DNA from 4 places in the Neorhizobium sp. P1_A6 genome. Region 2 is predicted to be linked to each of the others. Evidence: predicted binding sites of a transcription regulator. Region 2 holds the regulator's gene; each other region holds the start of a gene.
What was found. Region 2 encodes PhoB, which activates phosphate uptake and scavenging genes when phosphate is short. Its sites were predicted from a motif close to TGTCATNNANCTGTCAT; they were not measured.

Region 1: the regulator PhoB is predicted to act here: its motif matches at 3,054-3,070, upstream of AC1D3C_RS12335 (YdcH family protein).
Region 3: the regulator PhoB is predicted to act here: its motif matches at 4,290-4,306, upstream of ugpB (sn-glycerol-3-phosphate ABC transporter substrate-binding protein UgpB).
Region 4: the regulator PhoB is predicted to act here: its motif matches at 3,326-3,342, upstream of AC1D3C_RS27460 (DUF1045 domain-containing protein).

Annotation. Positions count from the first base shown of each region.
Region 1 is NZ_JBFTZM010000005.1:126,109-133,197, forward strand. It holds gene AC1D3C_RS12305 (alpha/beta fold hydrolase) at 1-123, opposite strand, end outside; gene AC1D3C_RS12310 (hypothetical protein) at 143-763, opposite strand; gene ykgO (type B 50S ribosomal protein L36) at 864-989, opposite strand; gene AC1D3C_RS12320 (5-(carboxyamino)imidazole ribonucleotide synthase) at 1,113-2,192, opposite strand; gene purE (5-(carboxyamino)imidazole ribonucleotide mutase) at 2,189-2,686, opposite strand; gene AC1D3C_RS12330 (YdcH family protein) at 2,697-2,900, opposite strand; gene AC1D3C_RS12335 (YdcH family protein) at 3,131-3,307, shown strand; gene AC1D3C_RS12340 (ArsR/SmtB family transcription factor) at 3,460-3,720, opposite strand; gene AC1D3C_RS12345 (sulfite exporter TauE/SafE family protein) at 3,835-4,605, opposite strand; gene AC1D3C_RS12350 (thiamine phosphate synthase) at 4,723-5,376, shown strand; gene AC1D3C_RS12355 (tetratricopeptide repeat protein) at 5,376-6,521, shown strand; gene AC1D3C_RS12360 (hypothetical protein) at 6,632-6,967, opposite strand.
Region 2 is NZ_JBFTZM010000009.1:193,508-200,596, forward strand. It holds gene pstA (phosphate ABC transporter permease PstA) at 1-54, shown strand, start outside; gene pstB (phosphate ABC transporter ATP-binding protein PstB) at 68-883, shown strand; gene phoU (phosphate signaling complex protein PhoU) at 929-1,642, shown strand; gene phoB (phosphate regulon transcriptional regulator PhoB) at 1,664-2,347, shown strand; gene AC1D3C_RS19330 (PACE efflux transporter) at 2,357-2,794, opposite strand; gene AC1D3C_RS19335 (GcrA family cell cycle regulator) at 2,985-3,521, opposite strand; gene AC1D3C_RS19340 (acetylornithine transaminase) at 3,930-5,126, shown strand; gene argF (ornithine carbamoyltransferase) at 5,181-6,098, shown strand; gene AC1D3C_RS19350 (Hsp33 family molecular chaperone) at 6,312-7,089, shown strand, end outside.
Region 3 is NZ_JBFTZM010000009.1:48,320-55,408, reverse strand. It holds gene AC1D3C_RS18615 (sn-glycerol-3-phosphate import ATP-binding protein UgpC) at 1-1,084, opposite strand, end outside; gene ugpE (sn-glycerol-3-phosphate ABC transporter permease UgpE) at 1,086-1,934, opposite strand; gene ugpA (sn-glycerol-3-phosphate ABC transporter permease UgpA) at 1,944-2,828, opposite strand; gene ugpB (sn-glycerol-3-phosphate ABC transporter substrate-binding protein UgpB) at 2,906-4,228, opposite strand; gene AC1D3C_RS18595 (YraN family protein) at 4,342-4,731, opposite strand; gene rsmI (16S rRNA (cytidine(1402)-2'-O)-methyltransferase) at 4,712-5,632, opposite strand; gene dnaN (DNA polymerase III subunit beta) at 5,902-7,020, shown strand.
Region 4 is NZ_JBFTZM010000022.1:34,301-41,389, forward strand. It holds gene AC1D3C_RS27435 (response regulator) at 1-50, shown strand, start outside; gene AC1D3C_RS27440 (chemotaxis protein CheD) at 158-685, opposite strand; gene AC1D3C_RS27445 (hypothetical protein) at 934-1,296, shown strand; gene mnmC2 (tRNA (5-methylaminomethyl-2-thiouridine)(34)-methyltransferase MnmC2) at 1,375-2,115, opposite strand; gene AC1D3C_RS27455 (NAD(P)/FAD-dependent oxidoreductase) at 2,114-3,304, shown strand; gene AC1D3C_RS27460 (DUF1045 domain-containing protein) at 3,428-4,135, shown strand; gene AC1D3C_RS27465 (AraC family transcriptional regulator) at 4,210-5,067, shown strand; gene AC1D3C_RS27470 (AzlC family ABC transporter permease) at 5,174-5,842, shown strand; gene AC1D3C_RS27475 (AzlD family protein) at 5,839-6,141, shown strand; gene puuE (allantoinase PuuE) at 6,212-7,089, shown strand, end outside.

The DNA of each region.
Region 1 (7,089 bases), on a different contig from region 2:
GCCGCCGACATCGATCAGTTCGCCGGTGTTCGGGAACGCGATCTCGATCGCCTTCGCCTTCCAGGCGGTGAAGCAGAAAGCGGTGGCAACAATGCCGGCGATGGCAAGGGGCAAGATCATCATCGACGGGCTGCCGTAGGGCTCAGGTCCTGTTGCCGGCGAGCTTTTCGGAAAGCTTGGTCACCACTTCCTGGGCATCGCGGTCGGCGGGGTAGATGGCCAGATAATCCTGCCATGCCTTCAGCGCAAGCTCGTCCTTGCCAGCTTCCGTCAGGATACCGGCCATGCCGGCAAGCGCTCCGAAATGGCGCGGCTCGCGCTTCAGCACTTCGGCGATGTCGGCCATGGATTTGCGGGCGTCGCCCATCGTGTAATGCAACGTGGCGCGGCGGTTCCAGCCCTCGGCGAAGGCGGGATCGAGGACCGTCACCTGATCGAGGAAATCAAGTGCCGCGGCATTGCGCTTTTCCTTGATGGCGGTTGCAGACCACTGCATCAGCAGGTTGACGGTGGCGCTGCCCGAATCGTTCAAGTCGGCAATGATCTGGCTGGCGATACCGCGTGCCTTTTCCGGATTGCGTTCGCGCTTCAGGGCATCGAACAAAGCATCCACGGGCCGGCCCGGTTTCTGGGCGACGGCCGGAACGACGGGAGCGGCGGCAGGCGGGGCTGCGGGCGGCTTGGGTGTCGCGGTCTGAGCAAGAGCGGACGAAGCGGCAAGGCTCGCGGCGAAAATCAGGGTACTGAAACGAAAATAGCGCATGCGAATAACGTAATCCGCCTGCGCCGAAGGTCAAACCCGATTTGTCGTGTTACCGACAATTTGATCGGCTGCGGTCAAAGACCGGAACCGAACGCCGATATCAGCCCTGACGAGCCTTGAAGCGCGGGTTCATCTTGTTGATGATGTAAACGCGGCCCTTGCGGCGAACCAGACGGTTATCGCGGTGACGAGCCTTCAGCGCCTTAAGCGAGTTCTTGATCTTCATTTTCCTGGTCCAGCAGTCTGTGGGCGCGAAGCCGCATGTCTATCAATCAAAAGCGCGCCGCCAAGATTCTTCGAGGGGCGCGCTCTCAGTTGGGCGTGCAGATAACCCGAGCCAATCTGCATGTCAACCTTGTGACGACGTTTTCGGGCCCTTCAATTCGGTTACATGGCCCATTTTCCGGCCCGGTCGGGATTCCGTCTTGCCGTAGAGATGGACCAGAACCTCATCGCGGGAGAGCCAGGCGGGTACGTCCAGAATGTCGTCGCCGATGAGGTTGGTCATCACGCAGTCGGAATGGCGGACGGGGTTGCCGAGCGCCAGGCCCGCGACAGCACGGATATGCTGCTCGAACTGCGACACGACGCAGGTGGCTTCGGTCCAGTGGCCGGAATTGTGGACGCGCGGGGCGATCTCGTTGGCGATCAGCGTGCCATCCGCCATCACGAAGAACTCCATGCCGATGACGCCCACATAATCCAGCGCCGCGAGCAGCTTCTCGGCCGATTCGCGGGCGGTCTTCGCCGTCGCTTCGGTAATCCTGGCGGGCAGGGTCGAGGTGTGGAGAATGCCGTCGCGGTGTATGTTCTCAGCCGGATCGTAGCAGGCAACCGTGCCGTCCTTGGCGCGGGCGGCGATGATCGACACTTCGCGTTCGAAGGGCACGAAACTTTCCAGAATCAGCGGCACGCCGCCGAGCGCATCATAGGCGCCGGCGGGTTTATCCTCGGCGGAGCGGAAGACGCGCTGGCCCTTGCCGTCATAACCCATCCGGCGGGTCTTCAGGACGCCCTGGCCGCCGAAATCGGCGAGCGCCTTTTCGAGGTCGGACTGGCTGTCGACGGCATGGAATCGGGCGGTCTCGATGCCGCAGGAATTCAGGAAGCGCTTTTCGGTCAGCCGGTCCTGGGAGATGTCGAGTGCCTTGGCCGGCGGATAGACCGGCACCGAGCGCTGCAGCGCCTCGGCGGCGGTGACCGGCACGTTTTCGAATTCGTAGGTGACGACGTCGCAGCGGCTGGCGAGTTCGGCGAGCGCTGCCGGATCGTCATAAGCCGCGGTGATCTGGGCGTTGGCGACCTGGGCTGCCGGGCAGTCGACCTGCGGTTCGAGCACGATCGTGCGGAAGTTCAGCCGGGCCGCGGCCATGGCCAGCATGCGGCCGAGCTGGCCGCCGCCGATGATGCCGATCGTGTGGACAGTCATGGAGCCTCGTCGATTGGGTAGTCGGCAACCGCCGCACTCTGGCGGGCGCGCCATTCGTCGAGCCGGTCGGCAATCTCGTCATCGTTGAGGGCGAGAACCGCGGCTGCCAGAAGGGCGGCGTTAATGGCGCCGGCCCGGCCGATGGCGAGAGTGCCGACCGGAATGCCGGCCGGCATCTGGACGATTGACAGCAGGCTGTCCTGGCCGGACAGCGCCTTCGACTGGACCGGCACGCCGAAAACCGGCAGCGGCGTCATGGCGGCGGTCATGCCGGGCAGGTGTGCCGCACCGCCGGCACCGGCGATGATGACCTGGAACCCTTCGGCGCGGGCGCCCTTGGCGAACTGCATCATCCGCTCCGGCGTGCGGTGCGCCGAGATGATACGGGCCTCGTAGCCGATATCGAGCGCTTCCAGCGTATCGGCGGCGTTCTTCATGGTTTCCCAGTCGGACTGGCTACCCATGATGATGGCGACGGCAGGTCTTTCAGACATGGCGGGACCCTTACGCGATAATGTCGGGAACAATCTGATCTTCGAGCTGAGTCATCTTGTCCTTCAGCGACAGTTTCTTCTTTTTCATGCGCTGCACGCGAAGAGCGTCGCAGCCGACCTGGATCATGGCATTGATGGCGGCGTCGTAATCCTCGTGTTCCTGTCGAAGTTTCGCGAGCACCAGCCGGACATCCGCCTGTTCCTGATCTGCCATATTCCAGTCCCCATTCTCACGCCCGGCATTTCAGCGGTCGCCGGCATTCTCCGCAAGCCTCTACCACCAAACCGCGTTAACGGGAAGTTAGACAAGGTCACGAATTTGCCTCCTTGAAACCATGATTTCACCTTCGACAAAGCCAGCCGATCGTGTCACACTTCCTTCGTAAACCTGAAGCCTCGGCATTAGGGAATGCCGTGGTAGGTACTAAGGAAGGAACATGCCACATGACCGTCCAGGCTCATATCGCATCGCTTGAAAAGAAGCATGGTGCTTTGGAGGAGGAGCTCCAGGCAATTCTCGCGTCACCCTCCGCCGACGACCGTGAAATAGCCGATCTCAAGCGGCGTAAGCTGCGCATCAAGGACCAAATGCAGCGCATAAAGGCATCCACGCGTCATTAGTTCCTCAGTAGGAGAACCCGCCGCTCGCCCATTGTTTCATCAGTTAGAGGCGCATAATGAAGGCGGCAAAATAATCCAGAAATATCAATGACAAGGTTCTGGTCGTGGTGCAGGGGACCACAAAATCCAAAAAGATTTAAAAGCCCCGGTCGTCACGACCAGAATTGATCAAGCCACAGGTTCAGCCTGTCGAAGCCCTTGCTGTTGACGGAATAGATGCGCCGCGTGCCTTCCGCKGTCACATTCACCAGATTGCTGTCCAGAAGCGCCTTCAAGTGCTGCGATACCGCGGGCCGGCTGATCGGCAGGCCTTGCGCAAGTTCGTTTACGGTTTTCGGAGCGCGCCGCAATTCCTCCAGCAGATACCGCCGGTTAGGATCAGCTATGGCTGCAAAGGGGTCAACGGTTGTCATGCGTTGAACTTACGGTAAACGCCCGGTGACGGCAAGATTTATTGTGCATCGCAACAATATGGATTGCCTTATTTTGCGTTGCTTTTTTAGCGACGCCGCGCCTGCATTGCCGGGTCAGAACGGCAGGCCGTCCCACAGCAGTTTCAATCCCGCACAGAATGCCAGACCGTAAGTCATCGGATAGAAGGTCTCCGCCTTCAGATGCTTGACGATGGCCGCGCCGAGCATGGTCGCGATCAGGGCCACCGGCAGCAGGGTTGCGGATATGGTGAGGTTCTCCGCGTCGAGCGCGCCCAGCAGGAAATAAGGGATGACCTTGACGGCGTTGACGATCGCGAAAAAGCGGATGCTGGCGCCGGTGTAGGATTTCGGATCGAGCCGCATCGGCAGGACGTAGATCTGGAAAGGCGGTCCGCCGGCATGGGCGACGAAGCTCGCGTAACCGGACAAGGCGCCCCAGAACGTGGCGGCGGCCGGGCGGTGCGGCAGGGGAGCCGCCGGCCGGTTGGAGCGAGGACCGTAGACCTGCCAGAAATAACGCACGGTAAACAGGAGTGTCGCCGCGGCGATGACGAGGCGCAGCGCATTGTCGGAGACATAGGCCGAGGTCGCCCAGCCGAGCGCGATGCCGATGATGCCGCCGGGCAGGATCATCAGCAGCGTTCTGGGATCGTTGAAGTTCCGCCAGGACCATAATGCGACGATGTCCATGACGATCAGGATCGGCAGGAAGATCGCCGCCGCCTTGACCGGGTCCACGGCGAGCGACATCAGCGGCACGCCGAGCAACCCGATAGCGCCGCCAATGCCTCCTTTCGAGAGGCCGACAAGCAGAACGGCGGGGATGGCGAAGGTGAAGAACGCGAAGCTAAGCGTATCGGGCATGAAGACTCAGGCGGGTGATGAGGGAATGGTTGATCCGGCAGGCGGTCCGGTCTATCGAATTTGCGGACAGAAAACGAGTGCGGATTTCATAAACCGATCCGCCGAACGGGAAGAAACATGACCGGACAGGAAGACCGCTGCCGCCTGGTGCTGATCGTGCCGCAATATGACGATGCCGATCAGCAGGCCAGGGATCTCGAAGCAGCGCTTGCCGGCGGCGATGTCGCCTCGGTGATCGTGCCGCAATATGGCCTCGACGACCAGGCGTTCCAGAAGCGCGCGGAGGCACTGGTCGAACTGATCCAGGCGGCGGGTGCTGCCGCTCTGATCTCCGGGGACAGCCGAGTGGCCGGGCGCATCAAGGCGGATGGCCTGCATCTTGGCGGAGACCTCACCGAGCTGGGGGAGGCGATCGAGAAATTCGTGCCGAAGATGATCGTTGGCACCGGCGGGGCGGGCGACCGGCATCAGGCGCTTGCGATCGGCGAACATCGTCCCGACTATATCTTCTTCGGCAAGCTCGACGGTGATATCAAGCCGGAAGCACATCCGAAAAACCTCGCGCTCGGCGAATGGTGGGCATCGATGATCGAGATCCCCTGCATCGTCATGGGCGGCACCGATACCTCCTCGGCGCTTGCCGTCGCGGAGACCGGCGCGGAGTTCGTGGCGCTCAGGGAAGCGGTATTTTCCAACCCCCAGGGCCCCGGCGCCGCGGTCGCCGAAGTCAACGCAATTCTGGACGAAAAAGCGCCACGGTTTGGGGCTTGATGGAGCCCATGCCGTCGAACCGCCTTTCCCGCGTGATTCTCAAAGGGCTGCTGGCGACGTTCATCGCTTCGGCGGCAATGCCTTGCCTTGCGCTGGCGCAGGCGAATTCCAGGGCCGTGACCCGGCCGGTGGAGCCCAATTTCCAGCCGATGAAAAAGGGTCGGGTCGAGATCCAGCCGGTTCCGGGCTCAGCAAAGGGAACCAAGGAGCCAGATGGCCAGCCGAGCGGGATCGTTCCCTCGGGCGGCGTCGAACTTTACCAGCGGATGGGCGCAGCCCTGCCGCCCGCGCCGCCTGAAAAAGCCTATACCGGTACCGTCGACGATGCCTACGGGGCCTACCAGCGCGGGTTATACCTGACGGCGCTCGACAAGGCGCTGACCCGGGCCGGAGCCGGCGATGCAGCGGCCCAAACCCTGGTCGCGGAGATGATGACCAAGGGGCTCGGCATCAAGCGGGATGCGAAGACAGCGGCATACTGGTATCAGAAGGCGGCGGAAGGCGGCGATCCAGCTGCGATGTTCCAGTATGCGCTGCTGCTGATGACCGGCCGGGATGTGCCACGCGACAAGCGGCAAGCCGACGATTTCATGCGCAAGGCGGCAGAGGCCGGCAATGCCTCGGCGCAGTTCAACTGGGCGCAGATCCTGGTTTCCGAAAATCCCGGCGACAAAGGCCTGCGTCTGGCACTGCCCTTCTACGAAAAATCTGCAAGGCAAGGCGTTGCCGATAGCCAATATGCGGTGGCGCAAGTCTATGTGGCGCTGAAGGACCTGCCGGCGGAAAAGAAGGCGCGGGCCCGCGAATGGCTGGAGCGTGCCGCAGATGCCGGTTTCGACACCGCGCAGCTCGACATGGGCCTCTGGATGGTCAACGGCATCGCTGGAGAGCGCAACTACGAAAAGGGTTTCGAATGGCTACGGATCGCGGCCCATCGCGGCAATGTCGTGGCCCAGAACAAGCTCGCCCATCTCTATATCAACGCGCTCGGCACCCGGCCCAATCCGGTCGAGGCGGCAAAATGGTACGTGCTGTCACGCCGCGCCGGCCTGCAGGACCCTGAGCTTGAAGACTTCTATCTCGGGATCAACGAGGAAACTCAGCGCCAGGCGATCGACGCGGCGAACAAGTTCCGGCGTGGGTGAGGCCTGCTCCGGCAAAGCCGGAGCAATCGATCCAGTGAATCGATTGCAGGGCCGAACGCGCTGAGCCAAAGCGAAGCGCCGGGAGACGGTGCGGCAAATAGCCGGCCCGATCAATTCGCCGACAAAGCGTGGCCGACGATCATCGCGTGACCTCCCGCCAAAACGACAATCACGAAGATCCAGAGGGCCATATAGAGTACCGGCTTATCGGCAGCCCTGCGGTCGAAGCGTCGGGTCAGCGCAAAGATCGCCGTCGAGACGAGTGCGGCGGCCGGGATGATCGACAGCGCGAAGGGGGCCGGCGCATAACGGTCGGGCGTGCCGTCGAGGCGGAAATGCATGGCAAGGTCTGCACCTGGCGTTATTATGAACCAGGCTGCGAGCGATGCCGCGGCCATGGTGGCAAGCAGCGCGAGGCTCAAGGTCAGCGGCAGCGTAGCCTTCATCCTGCTTCCTCCGTGATACAGCCGGGACAAGATGGACCCAGTTTTGCAGACGCGGTCAGCGGCGGCAATGCCCGCGTTTCGGCGGACGACTTGAATTTCGCGCTGTTTTATGGTCTTGAAGC
Region 2 (7,089 bases):
CTAATGAATGTTGGCGCAATTCTCTTGCGGCGTCGCTTCGAGCGGCGCTGGTAGAAGGAGTATGACAGTGAATATGATGTCAGAATCGGCAGTAGAAAAGGCGCTGGACCAGAAGATGAGCGATGCTTCCCACAAGATGATCGGTAAGGACGTTTCGGTTTATTACGGCGAAAAGCGTGCGCTTTTCGACGTGAACCTCAACGTCCGCGAAAACACTGTGACGGCTCTCATCGGTCCTTCCGGTTGCGGCAAGTCCACCTTCCTGCGCTGCCTCAACCGCATGAACGACACGATCGAGAATTGCCGCGTCACCGGCAAGATCACCCTCGACACGGACGATATCTACGACAATAACATCGACGTCGTGGAACTTCGCGCCCGCGTCGGCATGGTTTTCCAGAAGCCGAATCCGTTCCCGAAGACCATCTACGAGAACATTTCCTACGGTCCGCGCATCCACGGTCTTTCCAAGAACAAGGCCGACATGGATCAGATCGTCGAGGCGAGCCTGCAGCGCGCCGGCCTCTGGACCGAAGTCAAGGATCGCCTGCATGAATCCGGCACCGGCCTCTCCGGCGGTCAGCAGCAGCGTCTGTGCATCGCCCGCGCGATCGCCGTATCGCCGGAAGTCATCCTCATGGACGAACCCTGCTCGGCTCTCGATCCGATCGCGACCGCCAAGGTCGAAGAACTCATCCATGAACTGCGTGCCAACTACACGATCGTCATCGTGACGCACTCGATGCAGCAGGCTGCCCGCGTCTCGCAGCGCACCGCCATGTTCCATCTCGGCCAGCTCGTCGAGGAGAACGACACCGACAAGATGTTCACCAATCCCGACGACCAGCGCACCCAGGATTACATCATGGGCCGTTTCGGCTGATCCAGCCGACTGTGCCGCCTGAAAATCAATTTTGAGGACTAGAAGATGGCATCGACCCATATCCTGTCGGCTTATGACGACGAACTGAAATACCTGAGCCGCCGTATCTCCGAAATGGGCGGCCTCGCCGAGCAGATGTGCTCGGACGCCGTGCGCGCGCTGGTCAATTCCGACGCCGCACTCGCGCAGAAGGTCATCTCCGACGACGTGATCCTCGATCACGCCGAGCGCGAGATCGGCGACAAGGCGATTATCACGATCGCCCGCCGCCAGCCGGTTGCGGCCGACCTTCGCGAGATCGTCGGTTCGCTGCGCATCGCCTCCGATCTGGAGCGCGTCGGCGACCTTGGCAAGAACACCGCCAAGCGCGTCATCGCGGTTCAGGGCACCGGCGTGCCACGCAAGCTCGCCCGCGGCCTGGAGCATCTCTCCGATCTCGCCCTCGTGCAGCTCAAGGACGTCCTCGACGTCTATTCGACGCGTTCGGCGGAAAAGGCCGAGGCGATCCGCAGCCGCGACGAGGAAATCGACGCGATGTACACCTCGCTGTTCCGCGAGCTCCTCACCTACATGATGGAGGATCCGCGCAATATCACCACCTGCACGCATCTGCTGTTCTGCGCCAAGAACATCGAGCGTATCGGCGACCACGCCACCAACATAGCCGAGACCATCTACTACATGACGACGGGCGCCCAGCCGGAAGGCGATCGTCCGAAGGACGACTCGTCGAATACGCTCGGCGCGATCACCGAATAGAACTGACGGAGCAGGCCAAAAATGCTGCCGAAAATCGCTGTCGTAGAAGACGAAGAAGCGCTGAGCGTGCTTCTTCGCTACAATCTGGAAGCCGAGGGTTATGAGGTCGATACCGTTTTGCGGGGCGACGAAGCCGAAATTCGGCTTCAGGAGCGGGTACCCGACCTTCTGATCCTGGACTGGATGCTGCCCGGCGTTTCAGGCATCGAACTCTGCCGCCGGCTGCGCATGCGCCCGGAAACCGAGCGCCTGCCGATCATCATGCTGACGGCCCGCGGCGAGGAGAGCGAACGTGTTCGCGGCCTCGCCACCGGCGCCGACGACTATGTGGTGAAGCCTTTCTCGACGCCGGAGCTGATGGCCCGCGTCAAGGCGATGCTTCGCCGCGCCCGTCCCGAAGTGCTCTCCAGCGTGCTCCGTTGCGGCGATATCGAACTCGACCGGGAAACTCATCGCGTTCACCGCAAGAGCCGCGAAGTGCGCCTTGGCCCGACCGAGTTCCGCCTGCTGGAATTCCTGATGGCGTCGCCTGGCCGCGTTTTCTCGCGGTCGCAGCTTCTGGACGGCGTTTGGGGTCACGACATCTATGTCGACGAGCGCACCGTCGACGTGCATGTCGGCCGTCTCAGGAAGGCGCTCAACTTCTCCAATATGCAGGATGTCATCCGCACCGTCCGCGGCGCGGGTTATTCAATGGAATCCTGAGAGGCGGCTTTAAGCCGCCTCGGTCTGCCGCTGCCATTCCGGCAGCGGAAAGATCCGGTCGTAGGCCCAGTTGAACACGAAGGCATAGACCACGTAGAAGACCGCGAACGACACGTCCATCGTCAGCGCATGGACGAGGCTGATGCCGAGATACCAGGCGATCAGCGGCAGAAGCGCGATCAGCAGTCCAAGTTCGAACAGCACCGCATGCGCCACGCGTATGGTGGTGTTTTTCTGCGTGCCGCCGGTAAAGCGCTGCATCAGGTGGTCGAAGCCGAGATTGTAGAGATAGTTCCAGCCGGTGGCGATCGTCGCGCTGCCGATGCCGACCACGCCGATATCGGCGGCCGGCATGCCGAAGGCGAAGGAGCCGAGTGGTGTGATGAGAGCGAGCCCGATCAGTTCGAAGCTGATGGCATGGCGGATACGGTCGCGTGTCGAGCGCATGATGACCTCGTGGGGTGCTTTCCGGGCCGTCCCGGAGTTTCTGCCCGAATGGGGGGAGGTCGTCCTCGCTGACCTTCAGATAGGCGCAATGCCGATCGGGAGCAAGGCTTGGCCGGCATATCTGCCATGCACAACAAAAAAAGCGGGCCTTGAGCCCGCCTTCGATTTCGCCCTCGTGTCGCGCCGCCGCTCAGACCCGAGCGGCAACCTTGCGGCGCTCGTTGACCGGCTGGTAGGCGAGCTTTGCGTGGTAACCGCAATAGGGCGATGCATCCGGGGATTCACAGCCGCAGAAGTGGAAGTCTTCCTTGAGCGGGTCGCCGACCGGCCATTTGCAGGTGCGCTCGGTGAGTTCCGTCAATGCAAGGCGGCGGGAGATAGGCACCACCACGTTGGAGGCGGGACGATATTCCATCTCCTGGTAGGGTTCGATCTCGATCTCTTCCTTGACCATCGTCGCGCCGACGGCGCGGGTAACGGTCCGGGTCGTGACCCGCGACGCATAGTTCGGAGCCCGTGGCGCCGATGTCGTGCGCTTGGCAGCCGATGCGCGGCCGGTCGCAACCGTACCGCCGGCTTTCGCCCGGCCCGGCAGGCTGAGACGATGCACCTTGCCGATCACGGCATTTCGGCTTACGCCACCAAGTTGTGCTGCGATCTGGCTGGCACTCAGGCCCTCCGACCACAATCTTTTGAGCTTCTCGACACGCTCGTCTGTCCAGTTCATGCCCGTTCTCCGCCTTTGAACGTTGCTGGCATGCAGAATCCTTCCACCTTTGCTGCGAAAATCATTTCGCAGCACCCACTATATCTATGCTTGAGGTGACTAGTTCCGCCGCATGCAGTCTAGTAATTGATCATTAACCTAGTGTGAGGCTGACTCCGTGGCAAGAGTCGGAGGAATCTGCGGGATTCGATTTCGTGGTTTTCCCCAACTTGCTGTGATGGAGAGTCATTTTTGTCACAGAAGCCAGCACCTGTCGGTTTCCGGTCGAAACACGCGTAAAACGCCGAGCTTTGTTGACATTGACGGCCTAAACCCCGATAGTGTCCCCGCCGCCCAGTGGGCGGCATTTTTGGTTTTTCTGGCCGGTTTTGTCGGCCTTTTTTGACTGCCTAGAGGAGTGATGTCGCCATGGCTGAAGCCGCGCTTTTCGACACGTTTGCCCGGGCTCCGCTGCGTTTTGAACGCGGCGAGGGCGTATGGCTTGTGACGGAAAGTGGAGAGCGATATCTCGACTTCGGCGCGGGCATCGCCGTCAACTCGCTCGGTTACGGCCATCCGCACCTCGTCGGCGCGCTGAAGGCACAGGCCGACAAGGTCTGGCACACATCAAACCTCTTCGAGCAGCCCGGCCAGGAGACGCTGTCGCGCCGCCTCGCCGACAACTCTTTCGCGGATAAGGTGTTCTTCACCAATTCCGGTGCGGAGGCGCTCGAATGCGCCATCAAGACCGCGCGCCGCTACCAGTTCGTGAAGGGCCATCCGGAACGCTTCCACATCGTCACCTTCGAAGGTGCCTTCCACGGCCGGACGCTGGCGACCATCGCTGCCGGCGGCCAGGCGAAATATCTCGAAGGTTTCGGCCCCAAGGTCGAAGGCTTCGATCAGGTACCGTTCGGCGATATGGACGCTCTGAAGGCTGCGATCACCGATGCGACCGCCGCGATCCTCATCGAGCCGATCCAGGGAGAGGGCGGCATCCGGCCGGTTCCAAAGGAATTCCTGGCTGCGCTGCGGCAGATCTGCGACGACAACGGCCTGCTGTTGATCTTCGACGAGGTCCAGACCGGCGTCGGCCGCACCGGCAAACTGTTCGCCTATGAATGGACGGGCGTTTTGCCCGACATCATGGCGCTCGCCAAGGGCATCGGCGGCGGGTTCCCGCTCGGGGCCTGCCTTGCCACGGCGGAAGCCGCCTCCGGTATGACAGCCGGCACCCACGGCACCACCTACGGCGGCAACCCGCTGGCCATGGCGGTCGGCAATGCCGTGCTCGACGTAATCCTGGGTGATGGCTTCCTGGAAAATGTCCGCGACGTCACGTTGGTCTTGCGGCAGGGGCTCGCCAGCCTCAAGGATCGCTTCCCCAACGTCATCGAGGATATCCGCGGCGAAGGTCTGCTGCTCGGCGTGAAGGCAAAGGTGCCGGCGGGCGACTTGGTTGCCGCCATGCGCGGCGAACATATGCTGGCCGTTCCGGCCGGTGACAACGTGGTGCGTCTCCTGCCACCGCTCACAGTCACGGCGGAGGAAGCCCGCGAGGGTCTCTCCCGCATCGAGAAAGCGGCGGAAAAGCTCTCCGCCTCGGAAATGAAGAAATCGGCCTGAGCGGGCAAAAAGGGGGATGCCGTTGTAGGTTTCCCACGTCACAGGGAACATCACATGGCATCTCCCAAGCATTTCCTCGACCTTTCCGCCGTTTCCCCGGCTGATCTGCGTAGCATTCTCGACGACGCGAAGACCCGCAAGCAGGCCACCAAGGCTGGCACGGCGGAAAAGCCGCTGGCGGGCAAGATGCTAGCGATGATCTTTGAAAAACCTTCCACCCGCACCCGCGTATCCTTCGATGTCGGCATGCGCCAACTCGGTGGCGAGACGCTGTTCCTGTCGGGCACCGAAATGCAGCTCGGCCGCGCCGAGACGATCGGCGACACCGCCAAGGTTCTGTCGCGTTACGTCGACGCCATCATGATCCGCACCACGGATCACGCCCGTATGCTGGAGCTTGCCGAACACGCGACCGTACCGGTCATCAATGCCCTGACCGACGACACGCATCCCTGCCAGATCATGGCCGACATCATGACTTTCGAAGAGCATCGCGGACCGATCGCCGGCAAGACGGTTGCCTGGACCGGCGACGGCAACAACGTGCTGCATTCCTTCGTGGAAGGTGCTGCCCGTTTCGGCTATCGGATGAACATGGCTGTGCCGATGGGTTCGGAACCCGCCGACAAGTTCCTCAACTGGGCGCGCAACAACGGTGGCAACATCATGCTTTGCCATGATGCCGAAAAGGCGGTTGCCGGCGCCGATTGCGTCGTCACCGACACCTGGGTTTCGATGAACCAGGAGCACAAGGCGCGCGGCCACAACGTCTTCCAGCCCTTCCAGGTCAATGCCGACCTGATGAAGCGGGCCGACAAGGAGGCGCTGTTCATGCACTGCCTGCCGGCTCATCGCGGCGAGGAAGTCACCGACGAGGTCATCGATGGCCCGCAGTCGGTGGTCTTTGACGAGGCTGAAAACCGTCTCCACGCGCAGAAATCCATTCTCGCCTGGTGCTTCGGCGCGGTCTGAACGCAATGTCCCGGACGGTGCGGATGTGAAGAGCGGCGGCGATCGAACCTTGATTTCCGCCCCGCAATCCCCCATCTGTCGGCTTTCAACAATACGCCGTCTTCTGGACTGGCGTTTCAACACACATCGTCGACGTCTTTTCCTCCGGCCAGCGGTTCCGCTCGGGCTGGCGCTTGTGTAAAGGTTTTTGGGTCGGCGCGAAGGAGCGAAGTCATGGCGGAAGCGACTGTGGAACTCAACGAACTCGACTTTGCCGGAGATGACCGGGTCGTTCCATTTCAGGTGGACGGTCTCGACGTGCGTGGCCGGGCGGTCCAGCTCGGGCCGCTGCTCAACTCCATCCTTAGCCGCCATGATTATCCAGGCCCGGTCGCGCGGCTGCTTGCCGAGGCGATCGTCCTGACTGCTCTGCTCGGCACATCGCTGAAATTCGATGGCAAGTTCACGGTGCAGACCAAGGGCGACGGTCCCGTCGACCTGTTGGTCGCGGATTTCTCGACGCCCGACAGTCTTCGCGCCTACGCTCGATATGACGAGGAAGCTCTGGCCGCCGCCGTCACGGAAGGCAAGACTTCGCCGGCCGACCTCCTGGGGCACGGCGTACTTGCCTTCACCATCGACCAGGGCCGCGGCATGCAGCCCTATCAGGGCATCGTGCCGATGGACGGCTCATCGCTGGAGGAGATCGCCGGCGTCTATTTCCGCCAGTCGGAGCAAATCCCGACCAGGGTGCGCCTCGGCGTTGCCGAGCTCTTCGATCGCGATGCCGATGGTAAGCCGCGTCACAACTGGCGGGCAGGTGGTCTGGTCGCGCAGTTCCTGCCGCAGGCACCCGAGCGCATGCGGCAGCCGGACCTGCATGGCGGCGACGGCGATGAGCGCGATTTCGAATTCACCGAGGACGATTCCTGGGCCGAAGCCCGCACCCTGGTGGAAACGATCGACGCCGACGAGCTGACCGACCCGCGGGTTGCGATCGAGCGTCTGTTGT
Region 3 (7,089 bases), 150 kb from region 2:
CCGGCGCGAGCTTTGCCTCCGCCGGTACGTTGCCCGGCAGCCGCTTGCCCGTATCGAGCGAGAAGAAGTGCAGGCGCTTGGCATCGACGGCGATGCGCATTTCCGCAGAGAGCGCAATCTCCGGCGAAACGGCGGCAGTGATCTGCTGATCGCCGACGGTGCCGTGGATCAGTCGCTGGGCGCCCAGTTCCTCGGTATATTCGAGGCGGAAAGGCAGAGCCTCTTCGTCGTCGCGCGCGATGCGCAGATCCTCGGCGCGGACGCCGACGGTAACGGCGCCCGAAGTCGGCGCGAAACCGTTGAGGCTGATCATCGCCGGGCCGATCGCCAGCTTGTCGCCATGCAACTCCCCCTTGACGAGGTTCATGGCCGGCGAACCGATAAAGCTTGCCACAAAGGTAGAGGCGGGTGCGTGGTAAACTTCCAGCGGCGCACCGATCTGCTCGATCTCTCCCCCGTTCAGAACGACGAGGCGGTCGGCGAGCGTCATGGCTTCGAGCTGGTCGTGGGTGACGTAGATCGACGTGGTGCCGAGGCGGCGCTGCAGGCGCTTGATTTCGCCACGCATGGAAACGCGCAGTTTCGCATCGAGGTTGGAGAGCGGCTCGTCGAACAGGAAGGCTGCCGGCTTGCGCACGATGGCGCGGCCCATGGCTACACGCTGGCGCTGGCCGCCGGAAAGCGCGCGGGGCTTGCGCTCCAGATACTGGGTGATCTCCAGCATGCGGGCGGCTTCGGCGACACGCGCGTCGATCTCAGCCTTCGGCGTACCGCGGTTCTTCAGACCGTAGGCCAGGTTGTTATACACCGTCATATGCGGATAGAGCGCGTAATTCTGGAACACCATGGCGATATCGCGCTCGGCCGGCTCGACCTCGTTGACGACCCGGCCGGCGATTTTCACTTCGCCCGCGGAAATGGCTTCCAGCCCCGCGACCATGCGCAACAGCGTGGACTTTCCGCAGCCAGACGGACCGACAAGGACGATGAACTCGCCATCGGCTATGTCGATGGAGACGGAGCTTACCGCCTTTACGCCGCCGGTATAAACCTTTGAAACCTCTGAAATGTGAATGCCAGCCATGTTATTTCTCCGTTTCAGTAAGCCCGCGGATGAACAACCGCTGCATGAAAACCACGACGAGGATGGGGGGAAGCATGGCGAGTACGGACCCTGCCATGACGAGTTGCCACTCGATGACGCCGTCCTGCGCCGTGACCATGCGCTTCATCCCCATCATCAGCGTGTAATAACCGGGGTCGGTGGTCACCAGGAGCGGCCAGAGGTACTGAACCCAGCCATAGATGAAGAGGATGACGCATAGCGCGCCGATATTGGTGCGCGAGAGCGGCAGCAGAATGTCCCGGAAGAACTTCATAGGGCCGGCTCCGTCCACACGGGCCGCTTCCAGAAGTTCGTCCGGGACTGTCATGAAGAACTGGCGGAACAGGAAGGTCGCCGTGGCCGATGCGATCAGCGGGACGGTCAGACCGGCCCACGAATTCAACATGCCGAGGTCGGCAACGATCTTGTATGTCGGCATGATGCGCACCTCGACCGGCAGCATCAGGGTGACGAAGATGATCCAGAAAGCCAGTAGCCGGAAAGGAAACCGGAAATAGACGATCGCAAAGGCGGAAAGGATCGAGATGGCAATTTTTCCGACCGTGATCGTCAACGCCATGATCAGAGAGTTCAGCGCCATGTGCGAATAATTGGGCAGGCCGTGAGCGGCCGCGGCGCTCGTCAGAATGGTCGAATAGTTCTCGATGAAATGCGAGCCCGGCAGAAGCGGGACCGGCCCGCTCATCAGCGTCGAGACGTCATGGGTCGACGCCATGATCGCGACATAGACCGGCAGCGCGACCACCAGAAATCCCAGGATCAGGAATGCGTGGGTGAGGAAAGTCAGGAAGGGGCGGTTTTCAACCATGATCGTTCCTCAATACTGGACGCGGCGTTCGACGAAGCGGAACTGAACAAAGGTCAGCAGCATCACGATCAACATTAGCAACACCGACTGCGCCGAGGACGAACCGATGTTCAGACCGACGTAACCGTCCTGATAGACCTTGTAGACGAGCGTGGTCGTCGCCTGCGCTGGCCCGCCGCCCGTCGTGGCATCCACGATCGGGAAGGTGTCGAACATCGTGTAGTTCACGTTGATGATGAACAGGAAAAACGTCGTCGGCGACAGAAGCGGCAGAGAGATGGTGAAGAAGCGCCTCACCGGGCCCGAACCGTCGATCGCGGCAGCCTCGATCAGCGACTGCGGCACCGACTGCAATCCAGCCAGGAAGAAAAGGAAGTTGTAGGAGATCTGCTTCCAGGCTGCCGCAATGATGATCAGGATCATCGCATGCGTGCCGTTGAGATCATGGTCCCAGCGAATGCCGACGCGCTCAAGGAAAAAGGGCAGCAGACCGGTGGATGTATTGAAAAGAAACCACCACAGGACACCCGCCACGACAGGGGCGACGGCATAAGGCCAAACCAGCAGGGTGGTATAGATTCTGGCGGATCGCGTCACGCGGTTGACCGCGGCCGCGAATGCAAGGCCGAGCATCATCGAAAGGATGGTAACGGACACCGCGAATACGGCGGTGCGCCAGAGAGCATCCAGATAGTTCGGGTCCTCGATCAGCTGCCGATAATGGGTCAATCCGACGAAAACGGTAGAGAAACCAAAGGGATCTTCCCGCTCGAATGAAGACTTCACTGCCTGCGCGGCAGGCCAGATGAAGAAGACGAGCGTGATAGCGAGCTGGGGCGCGAGCAGCAAATAGGGCAGCAGGCGGTTATTGAAGGTTGTTCTTTTGGTATCCACCGTTCCCTCACCACAACGTAATAAGCAAGCAAGGGAGGGCCGGCGGTAGCCGGTCCTCCCTGCGGAGATCGGAACGATCAGTTCGAGTTGGCCGCCTCGAATTCACGCAGAAGCGCATTGCCGCGCTGCACTGCGCTGTCGAGCGACTGCTTGGCGTCCTTCTTGTTGGCGAGGAGTGCCTGGAACTCCTCGTCGATGATGGTGCGGACCTGGGTAAAGTTGCCGAACCGCACGCCCTTCGAATTTTCCGAGGGAGTACCGCGAGTGATCTGCTTGATGGCGATGTCGGAGCCGGGATTCTTTTCGTAATAGCCCTGCTTCTGGCCGAGTTCGTAAGCAGCATTGGTGATCGGCAGATAACCGGTGAACTGGTGCCAATCAGCCTGGACATCCGGCTTGGAGAGATAGCTGAAGAACTTGGCTACACCCTTGTAGGTCGCCTTATCCTTGCCGTTCAGCACCCAGAGGGTGGCGCCGCCGATGATGGAGTTCTTCGGCTCCTTGATCTCATCGTCGTAATAAGGCAGCGGAGCGAAGCCCGGCGTGAAGTTCTTGGCGTTGTTGATGACCCCGGCGCGGCCTGCGGAGGAGTTCATCGTGATGGCGCATTCCTGCGAATAGAACATGGTCGCCGCCTGGTCGCCACCGACCGGGCCACCATATTTGAACAGGCCTTCGTCCTGCCATTTCTTCAGGTTTGCCCAGTGCTTGACCTGCAGAGGACCGTTGAAGGTGAATTCGGACTTCACGCCGCCGAAACCGTTCTGCAGCGTGCCGAAAGGCTTGTCATGCAGCGCCGAAAGGTTTTCGGTCTGGACCCAGGTAATCCAGGCTGAGGTGAGGCCGCACTTGGCAGCGCCGGAGGAAACGATCTTCTTCGAGAACTCCTCCACTTCCTTCCAGGTCTTCGGGGCAACTTCAGGATCAAGGCCGGCCTTTTTGAAGACGTCCTTGTTATAATACATGATCGGAGTGGAGGAATTGAAGGGCAGCGACAGGATGTTGCCCTTCGTATCGGAATAGTAGCCGGTGACCGGAGCCAGGAATGTCTTGGTGTCGAAGGGTTCGCCTTCGTCCGCCATCAGCTTGTATACAGGATAGACGGCGCCCTTGGCAGCCATCATCGTGCCGGTGCCGACTTCGAAGACCTGGACGATAGCCGGTTGCTGGCCAGCGCGGAACGCGGCGATCGCGGCGGTCAACGTTTCCGGATAACTTCCTTTATAGACCGGAACGACTTTGTAGTCGGACTGGCTCTCGTTGAATTTCTGAGCGATTTCTTCAAGCTTCTTGCCGAGTTCGCCACCCATGGCATGCCACCAGGTGACTTCCGTCGCGGCAAGCGACGACGTTGCCGACAGCGCGACCGCGAATGCGGCCATTGAGAGTTTTCTCAACATTATTATTTCCTCCACCTTGATTGGTGTCGGCCCCCAAATAGGGTCCTCCCATGACACCACCGTTACAGTTTTATGTCATTTTTCTAACAGAGCAAGGACACTTGATTTGTTCGTTAGAATGCGTCGGGAAAATGCCGCGGCAGACGCCCTGGAAGCACTGCAATAATGTCGTAGCGCTGCGAAAGCGTCGCTACATGCTTCCGCTTCGAAAGCCACAGCGCGCTTGCCGCGCGAATACGGTTCTGGGTCATGTAGCCGACTGCGTCGATGGCTTCGCTTTCGCCTCTGCGCGCCTTGACCTCGACGAATATAACAAGGTCCCCCTTGCGGGCTATAAGATCGATCTCGCCGATCTTTGTGCGATAGCGAATGGCAAGGATGCGGTAGCCCTTCACAAACAGATAGAGCGCGGCGAGATACTCGGAGAGATGGCCTCTTTTATAAGCCTTCTGCCGCTCGGCCTTTCGCCGGTTCAGGCTGTTGTCATTGCGCTCCGCCGCCATCCTCGCCCTTCAACTCCAGGAGCCGCTGATAAAGAACCTTGCGGGCAAGTCCGGTGAGCCGCGCAGCCTCGGCAGCGGCTTTCGCGGCTGGCATAGAGGTTGAAAGCCGGCGCAGCAGCACGTCCACCTCGACTTCGCCGGGAGGCTCCTCGGCCTCGGGCGGCGCCAGAAGCAGCACGATCTCGCCCTTCACCACGCGGTCGTCGTCGTAATAGGCGGCGAGTTCCTCCAGGGTACCGCGGCGGAACTCCTCGAAAGTCTTGGTCAATTCGCGGCAGACCGTTGCACGCYGGCCAGTTCCGAGCACTTCGGCGGCAGCGGCGAGCGTCGCGCCGATACGATGCGGCGACTCGAAGAAGATCAATGTCGCCGGCACTTTCGAAAGCTCGGCCAGCCGGTCGCGGCGGCCCTTGTCCTTGACCGGAAGGAAACCGGCAAACAGAAACGCGTCGGACGGCATGCCGGAACCGACGAGCGCTGCGAGCGGCGCAGAGGCGCCGGGGATCGGCACGACCTTGTGGCCGGCCTGGATCGCCATCTGACCGAGCCGATAACCGGGATCGGAGACCAAGGGGGTGCCGGCATCGGAGACCAGCGCCACGGACTTTCCTTCTTCCAAAGCCGCGATCAGCTTCGGTCCGACCTCGTCGGAATTGTGCTCGTGGTAGGCATAGGGCCGGTTGACGATGCCGTAGCGGTCGAGCAGGACGCGGGTTACTCGGGTATCCTCGCAGGCGAGCACATCGGCGCCGGAGAGTGTCTCCAGCGCCCGCAGCGTGATGTCGCCGAGATTGCCGATCGGGGTCGCGACCAGATAAAGCGCCGGCTCCAGCGGCCGGGCGGGCACGAAAGTATTGGCGACGCGATAGCCGCGCTGGCTGCTCTTCAGGTCATCGGTCAAGGGGCGTCACGCACAAAAGGATGGTCATGTGCCTTTATGGGCAAGCCGGCGGGCTTCGGCAAGTAAAGCCCAAGCTGTTGAGAACGCATATTTTCTGTGTGAAGCGCGCAAGACAGATGCGAAATGACTTGCTAACGCCTTGTTCACCTCTTGCTTTTCGAACGGGTTGTCTGCCATTTTGCCGGTCCACATCATCCGGCTGGCCCAAAGCCGGCAGAATATCAGGGTCCGGCCCTGCCGGATCGCCACGGTCGAAAGCGATTGCGTCCATGCGTATTACTCTTGAGCGGTCAAACCTTCTGAAGTCGCTGAACCACGTGCATCGCGTGGTGGAGCGACGGAACACTATCCCGATCCTCTCCAACGTGCTGATGCGCGCGTCCGGCGCCGGTCTCGACCTGAAAGCGACCGACCTCGACCTCGAAATCACCGAAGCCCTTCCGGCCATGGTCGAGACTGCCGGCGCCACGACGGTTCCGGCGCACCTGCTTTACGAAATCGTCCGCAAGCTGCCGGACGGTTCCGAAGTACTGCTCGCCACCAATCCGGACGGCGGCTCCATGACGGTGCAATCCGGACGTTCGAAGTTCTCGCTGCAGTGCCTGCCGGAATCGGACTTCCCCGACCTCACCGCCGGCAGCTTCACGCATACGTTCAAGCTGAAGGCGACCGATCTGAAAATGCTGATCGACCGCACCCAGTTCGCGATCTCCACCGAGGAGACCCGCTATTACCTGAACGGCATATTCTTCCACACGATCGAAGCCGATGGGGACCTGAAGCTTCGCGCAGTCGCGACCGATGGTCACCGCCTGGCCCGCGCCGATGTGAAGGCGCCATCGGGTTCCGAAGGCATGCCGGGCATCATCATTCCCCGCAAGACGGTCGGCGAACTCCAGAAACTGGTCGATGATCCGGAATCGGTGGTCACGGTCGAGGTTTCGGACGCCAAGATCCGCGTCACAATCGGCTCGATCGTCATGACCTCCAAGCTGATCGACGGCACGTTCCCGGATTACCAGCGCGTCATCCCGACAGGCAATGACAAGGAAATGCGCGTCGATTGCCAGAGCTTTACCAGGGCTGTCGACCGCGTCTCGACCATTTCCTCCGAGCGCGGCCGTGCCGTGAAGCTGTCGCTGACAGACGGCCAGCTGATGCTGACCGTCAACAATCCGGATTCGGGCAGCGCCACGGAAGAGGTTGCAGTCGGTTACGACAACGATCCGATGGAAATCGGCTTCAATGCCAAATACCTGCTCGACATTACCGCCCAGCTTTCGGGCGACGACGCAATCTTCATGCTGGCGGATGCCGGTTCTCCGACATTGGTACGAGACACTGCGGGCGACGACGCGCTCTATGTCTTGATGCCGATGCGCGTTTAACATCAGCAAAAGGCAGGCGGCCGGAAACTCCGGCCGCCTTTTTCATACGGTTTTCCCAGGTGCGACATT
Region 4 (7,089 bases), on a different contig from region 2:
AAGTCCGCAACTGGCTTGGCGGTGCGATCGTGAGTTCGGTGTCGAACTGAGCCGGCGTTTCCGGCTCTCAACGCTCTCACCTCGGCAATGTCGGCGCACATCCCTGCTCCGAAGAACTGGCAATACTGCTGACGCGGCGGCAGAACGTAGCGGGCGGTCAGTATCGCGCTGCCCTGGCGGTTGCGTCGGCGATGCGGGAAGTTGACGGAGCGGGCACCGTGGCCGCAGTGATCCGCATCTGTACGCTGCCTGTCGTCGGGTGAAACGCGATCCAGCGCGCCAGGTCATCGCCGAGGCTGGAATCGACAAGCTTGATGCCTTCCGCCTGAAGGAAGCGCCTGGCGAACGCGGCGTTCAGCAATCCGGGATCGTAGCCGCTGCATTTGCGGGTGCGGCCGCCAAACAGTTTGGCGCGAAGGTTCCGGCGTTCCGCGCCGAGACTGCACAGGTCGTCGACAAGCGCACGCATGGCCAGATCGCCGTAGCGTTCCGGGTGCTGGGTGATCTCCAGTCCGCCGCTCGCAGGCAGGATGAAATGGTTCATCCCCCCGATGTTGGTGGTGGTGTCGTAGATGCAGGCCGAGACGCAGGATCCGAGAACGGTCATCAGCACGGTATCGGGATCGGCCGACACCGCATATTGGCCGCCAATGATATGGATATGGTGGGAGCCCGTGAAGTTCATCTGATGCTCTGATTCCGTGTATGTGAAAATTATTTTCACGCAAAAGTATGAAAGCGGGACGCGCGCGGGAGGGACCAACAATGAGTGGCGAGAAATACGGTCTTATACGGTTTTCGTAATTTCGGCAGGGTGCGAGCGACAGGTTTTCCGTTCAGGGACCGTTAAGCTCGGCACCGGCATTGTCCGGCAATACCCGAGCCCCTTTTGCCGCTTTCAGGCGCAGCTCGGTGGAAACGGAGACGCTTGTGATGAAGAAGATGATTGTCTCGGCGCTGATTCTGGCCGCTACCTGCACCAGCGTCCTGTTGCCGGCCGGTGAAGCCTCGGCCCAGCAGTGGGACAGACACTACGACCGATATGATCGATATGATCGATACGATCGCCGTGACCCGCCGCGCAGGCGTCATAACAACGATGGCGCGCTGATTGCCGGAGGTTTGGCCGCGGGCGTCATCGGCGGTCTGATCGGCGGGGCTCTCGCCAATGACAGCGGGCCGCGTTACATCGATCCGCCACCGCCGCCTCGGCCGCGCTGCTGGTTCGAGGACCGCCGCGTCCGCAACGCCTATGACGGCGGATGGCATATGGAAAGCCTGCGCGTCTGCCAGTAGGTGGCATGCGATGTGATGGATGGCAGCCGGTCTCAGGGCCGGCTGTTTTATGTTGGGCGGTCTTGGGGCGACCTTGGGTCAGGGCGCCGGTTTGATGCCGCACAACATCTCGCGTTTGCCAGCAAATCCCGGCCGCCGTTCGACGGTAAAACCGGCCGCCTGCAGGTTTCGCCGTACGAAGCCGGCTGCCGCATAAGTGCCGAACGTGCCGCCAGGTAAGGTCTTGTCATGGAGCGCCTGCATGATATCCGGCGACCACATGTCCGGATTGCGCGACGGCGCAAAGCCGTCGAGGAACCACGCGTCGAAATCCGCGCTGGCCGCGGAGACGCCTTCGAGTGCCGGGCCGCAGACGACTGTCAGACGTGTCTGGGCGTCGGCGTCGATCACGATATGCCCGGCAGGCTCGTCCGGCCAAGCTTTGACCACTGCCTGCCGTTCCGCCGCGATCTCCGGCCAGCGGGTGAGCGCCCGGTCGATTTCGTCGCGCTGCATCGGATAGAGTTCGAAAGAGGTGAAATGAAGCTTCGCGCCTGCGGGGCGAAAAAGCTTCCATTGCCGCCAGGTCTCGCAGAAATTCAGGCCGGTGCCGAAACCGAGTTCGCCGATCCGGAAAGTCCGGTGACTTTTCCAGCGCTCCGGCAGGCCCCAGCGCTCCGGCAGGCCATTGCCGGCCAGAAACGTGTGGCCACACTCCAGCCGGCCGTCGGTGCGGCAATAAAAGTGATCGCCAAACTTTTGCGAATAGGGCATATCGCCGTCATGCCAGTCCAGGGTCTGGCTTTCGGTCACACGAATTTCAGGATCACGGTCGCTCATGGGAGATGCGGATAATCCTGCCGGCTTCGGCGGTCAATCTCATGTCCTTCCCGCATCCGCCGATCTCGTCATCCTGGGCGGCGGCATCATGGGCCTCTGGGCGGCGGTCAAGGCCGAGCGACTCGGCATCCGCACCCTGCTTGTCGATGCCGGCTCGTTGGGGCAGGGGACAAGCGGCGGGCTCTTGGGCGCCCTGATGCCGTATATGCCCGATAAGTGGGACGACAAGAAGCAGTTCCAGTTCGATGCGCTTCTGTCGCTGGAAGACGAAATCGCTGAGCTCGAAGCCGAGACGGGCATGGCCTGTGGCTACCGCCGCTCCGGCCGGCTGATTCCGCTGCCGAAGCCGCACTTACGCAAGATCGCGCTCGGCCATTCGGCCGATGCGGAAGCCTGCTGGCGGCGCGGTGACCGTCGTTTCCATTGGCATGTGCTCGACCGCCCGCCGCAAAAAGGCTGGCCGGATGCCTCCTTCGCAGCTGCCGGACTGGTGCATGACACGTTTGCCGCCCGGGTTTCGCCGCGGGGTCTCGTATCGGCTCTCGCGGCCTTCCTGCGTAGGGCCGGCAATGTCCGAATCGTCGAAGGCCTGGAGGCCGAAACGGTAGATCCAGCCGCTAATAGGATTATATTCCGCGGCGGCGAAAGCGTCGCCTTCGGACACTGCATCGTCTCGGCCGGCCACCGATCCTTTTCTCTGCTTCAAGGCGTCTCGCCGCCGCTGAAACATCCGATCGGCCAGCCGGTCAAGGGGCAGGCGGCGCTGCTCAAGGCCAATATCGATCCGTCTCTGCCGGTGATCTTCCTGAACGGCCTCTATCTGGTCGCCCATGAGGGCGGTCACGTGGCGGTCGGCAGCACCAGCGAGGATGTGTTCGAAGACCCGTCGTCGACCGACAGGCAGCTCGACGACCTCGTCTTGCGCGCCCGGTCGCTCGTGCCGGCCCTGGCGCAGGCCCCCGTCGTCGAGCGCTGGGCGGGATTGCGGCCGAAGGCGATCGGCCGCGATCCGATGGTCGGCGCGCATCCCGATCACGCCCGAGTGATCGCGCTCACAGGTGGTTTTAAGGTGAGTTTCGGTATCGCGCATAGGTTGGCGGATGCGGCGCTCAATGCCGTGAATGGCCGGGAAATGCGGCTTCCGACGTCATTTACGCTCGCCAGTCATCTTGCCGTCGCCTCGCGTTAAACGCGAGTTTTCGGTCCTCCGCGTCGTTATTCTGTCATGCAAATCACTTAACCCCCACGGCAGGGATTGTTGAGCAATGCGTAAAACACGGGGTTGCTGAAAAGGACGTTCAGAAGGTGACGCATGCGCTATGCCATTCATTTCACGCCTCCGGCGCATGATCCGCTAACGGTCGCTGCCGCCCAGTGGCTCGGCCGCAACGCCTTTTCAGGCGAAGCGACGGAGCCGCCGGCAATCCGTGGCATCGGCATTCACGACATTGCTTTCAACACCGCGCTGCCACGCCGCTACGGTTTCCACGCGACGCTGAAGGCGCCGTTCCGCTTGGCACCCGACGTGACCGAACCGATGCTGCTGCGCCATCTGATGCGGTTTGCCGGCACCCACAGCCCTTTCGAACTGCCGAAGCTCGAAGCCGTGCGGCTCGGCAATTTCTTCGGCCTGGCGCCGGTCGTTCCTTGCGATACCGTCCGGTTCCTGGCTGCTTCCGTGGTCCAGGAGTTCGACAATTTCCGCACGCCATTGTCGGAAGCCGAGCTGGAGCGCAGCGATTCTGGCGATCTCTCGGCGCCGCAATTCGCCAACCTGCATCGCTGGGGCCACCCTTATGTGATGGACGAGTTCCGTTTCCACATGACCCTGACCGGCCCGCTGTCGCTGGTCGAGATGCCGCGTTTCGACCTGGCGCTGCGCGATTATTTCGAACCCTATCTGAAAAAGCCGGTCGAGATCGCCAATCTGGCGCTGTTCATCGAGGAGGAGCCCGGCGCGCCCTTCCTGGTGCATTCGCTGCATCCGATGGGCCGCGTGGCGGCGCGCAAGATCGCCTGACGTTCAAGTGCCGCCTGGCTTCCGGCGTCACTTTTGTTCAAGAGCGATGGTCGCCGATCTGCTATACTTTTTCCATGGAGAATATCTCGCAGGAACAGGCCACCGACCACATGCCGCTCATGCCGGCAGAGGTGACCCGTTTTTGGCGGGACGATCGCTTTGGCGGCATGGAATGCCTGCGCGCGACGTTTCTCACCCACGAATTCGCGCCGCATGCGCATGATACGTTCAGTATAGGTGCGATCGAGCAGGGCATGCAGGTTTGCACCATCAAGGGCAGCCGTGAAAGCGCCGGGCCGGGCGGGCTCTACCTGATCAATCCGGGCGAGACACATGACGGTGCGCCGCGGGGCGGCGGGTATCGCTACCGGATGATCTATCCGGATGTCGCACTGCTTCGCGAGATACTCGAAGACGTCACCGGCAAACCCTTCCAGGGCACGCCCGCCTTCGGCATCCAGCTCCTCCACGACCAGGCGCTCGCCGACGCTTTCCACCAGGCGCACCGGACGCTGGAAGAAGGCTCCGGCGCGCTCGAAACCAGCCAGGCGATGTTCCTAGTGCTCGACGCGATGTTCCGCCGTCACGGCGGTTCGATCATCGTACCGGCCGATACGACGGAGCGCACCGCCGTGCGCCAGGCCCGCGACTACCTCACCGAGAATTTTGCCTCCGATGTCGGGCTGGAGGAACTTGCGACCGTCGCGGGTCTCAGCCGCGCTCACCTCATCCGCGCGTTCCGCAAGGAATTCCACATCACGCCGCATTCCTTCCTCACCGACATCCGCATCCGAGCGGCCCGCAAGCGCTTGAGGGAAGGCGGCCAGCCGGCCGAGATCGCGCTCGAATGCGGTTTTGCCGACCAGGCGCATTTCACCCGGCACTTCAAGGCCCGCACGGGGCTGACGCCGGGGCAATACCGGGCTCGCTGATCACTTTCGTTCAAGACGGCTATCCACTTGATCTTTAAGACCTCCGCTTCCAACGGAGGTTTTTGACGTGAATGGCAATGCAAGGTTTCAAGACTTCCTCGGGGGCATGCGGGCGATCTCGCCACTGATCGCCGCAGTCATTCCGATCGGCCTCGTTTTCGGCGCGGTTGCGGCCACGAAAGGCCTGTCGCCGGCCGAGGCGGGGTTGATGAGCGCGCTGGTATTCGCCGGCGGCTCGCAGTTCGTAGCGATGGATATCTGGACCCATCCGGCCTCCTGGACCGGTGTCGGGTTTGCAGCCCTGCTCGTTAACATCCGCCACGTGCTGATGAGCGCCTCGCTCGGTATCAGAATGGATGGTTTCGGCCAACCGGCGCGCCATCTCTCGATGCTGTTCCTCGCCGACGAGATTTGGGCGATGGCAGAGTTCCGGGCCAAGGTGGCGCGGCTGACGCCCGCCTGGTTCGCCGGCCTCGCCATGCCCTTCTATCTCGCCTGGGTACTCTCGGGGCTGGCTGGTGCCGCCCTCGGCGCCTTTCTCGGCGACCCGGTGGTGCTCGGGCTCGACTTTGCCTTTCCAGCCGTCTTCATCGTGCTGGTCATGGGTTTCTGGAAAGGGCCTGAAACCGGCGCCGTGCTGCTCGCGAGCGGCGCGGCCGCCGTCGCCACCCAACATTTCGTGCCGGGCGTCTGGTATATCGCTGCCGGTGCTATCGCCGGCCTTTCGGCCGCCATGGTGACCGGCAAAAACGGTAAGGTAGAGGTGACGCCATGACCGTCGATATCGCCACCCTTATTGCCATCCTCGCCATGGCGGCTGCGACCGCGCTTACGCGGTTGAGCGGCCTCGTGCTCATCCGCCACGTCTCGCTCGAAGGCGGCCGCCGCAAGGCGATCGAATCGATCCCGCCGGCAGTTCTGATGGCTGTCGTCGCGCCGACCGCTTTTGCGACCGGGATTGCCGAAACCTTGGCCTGCGCCGTGACTGCTTTTGCGGCACTTCGCCTGCCGATGCTCGTTTCCGTGGCACTCGGGGTCGCCTCAGTCGCGATCCTTCGGGCGCTCGGCCTCTAAGCGTCATTTCCATCTCGACATGGCCGGAAAGGGTGCGCTACCGTCCGGCCTCATTCGTCGAAGGTGATCCATGCAGGCAAAAGACTATCCGCGCGAACTCGTCGGCTACGGCCGTTCCACCCCCGATCCGAAATGGCCAGGCGGCGCTCACGTCGCCGTGCAGTTCGTGATCAATTACGAGGAGGGTGGCGAGAGCTCGATCATGGACGGCGATCCGGCCTCGGAGAACCTGCTGTCGGAAATCGTCGGTGCCGCGCCCTGGCCGGGCCAGCGCAACCTCAACATGGAATCGATCTACGAATACGGCTCGCGCGCCGGCTTCTGGCGGCTGTTTCGGATGTTTACCGAACTCAAGGTGCAGACCACCGTCTACGGCGTGACGCTCGCCATGGCCCGCAATCCGGAAGCGGTCTCCGCCATGAAGGAAGCCGGCTGGGAGATCGCCAGCCACGGCTACCGCTGGCTGGAATATAAGGATTTCCCGGAGGCAAAGGAGCGCGAGCACATCCTCGAGGCTGTGCGGCTGCACACCGAACTCGTCGGCGAGCGGCCCTACGGCATGTACCAGGGCAAGCCCTCCGACAACACGCTGAAACTGGTGATGGAAGAGGGCGGTTTTCTCTATTCCTCCGACAGTTACGCAGACGATCTGCCTTACTGGGTCAACGGGCTCGACCAGAAGCCCTTCCTGATCATCCCATATACGCTGGAGACCAACGACATGCGGTTTGCGACACCGCAGGGCTTCAACACCGGCGACCAGTTCTTCACCTACCTCAAGGATGCCTTCGACGTGCTTTACCAGGAGGGCAGGGAAGGCGCGCCGAAGATGATGTCGGTCGGCCTCCACTGCCGCCTCGTCGGGCGGCCCGGCCGCGCCGCCGCGTTGAAGCGTTTCATCGAATATGTGCTCAGCCACGACAAGGTCTGGATCCCGCAGCGTATCGA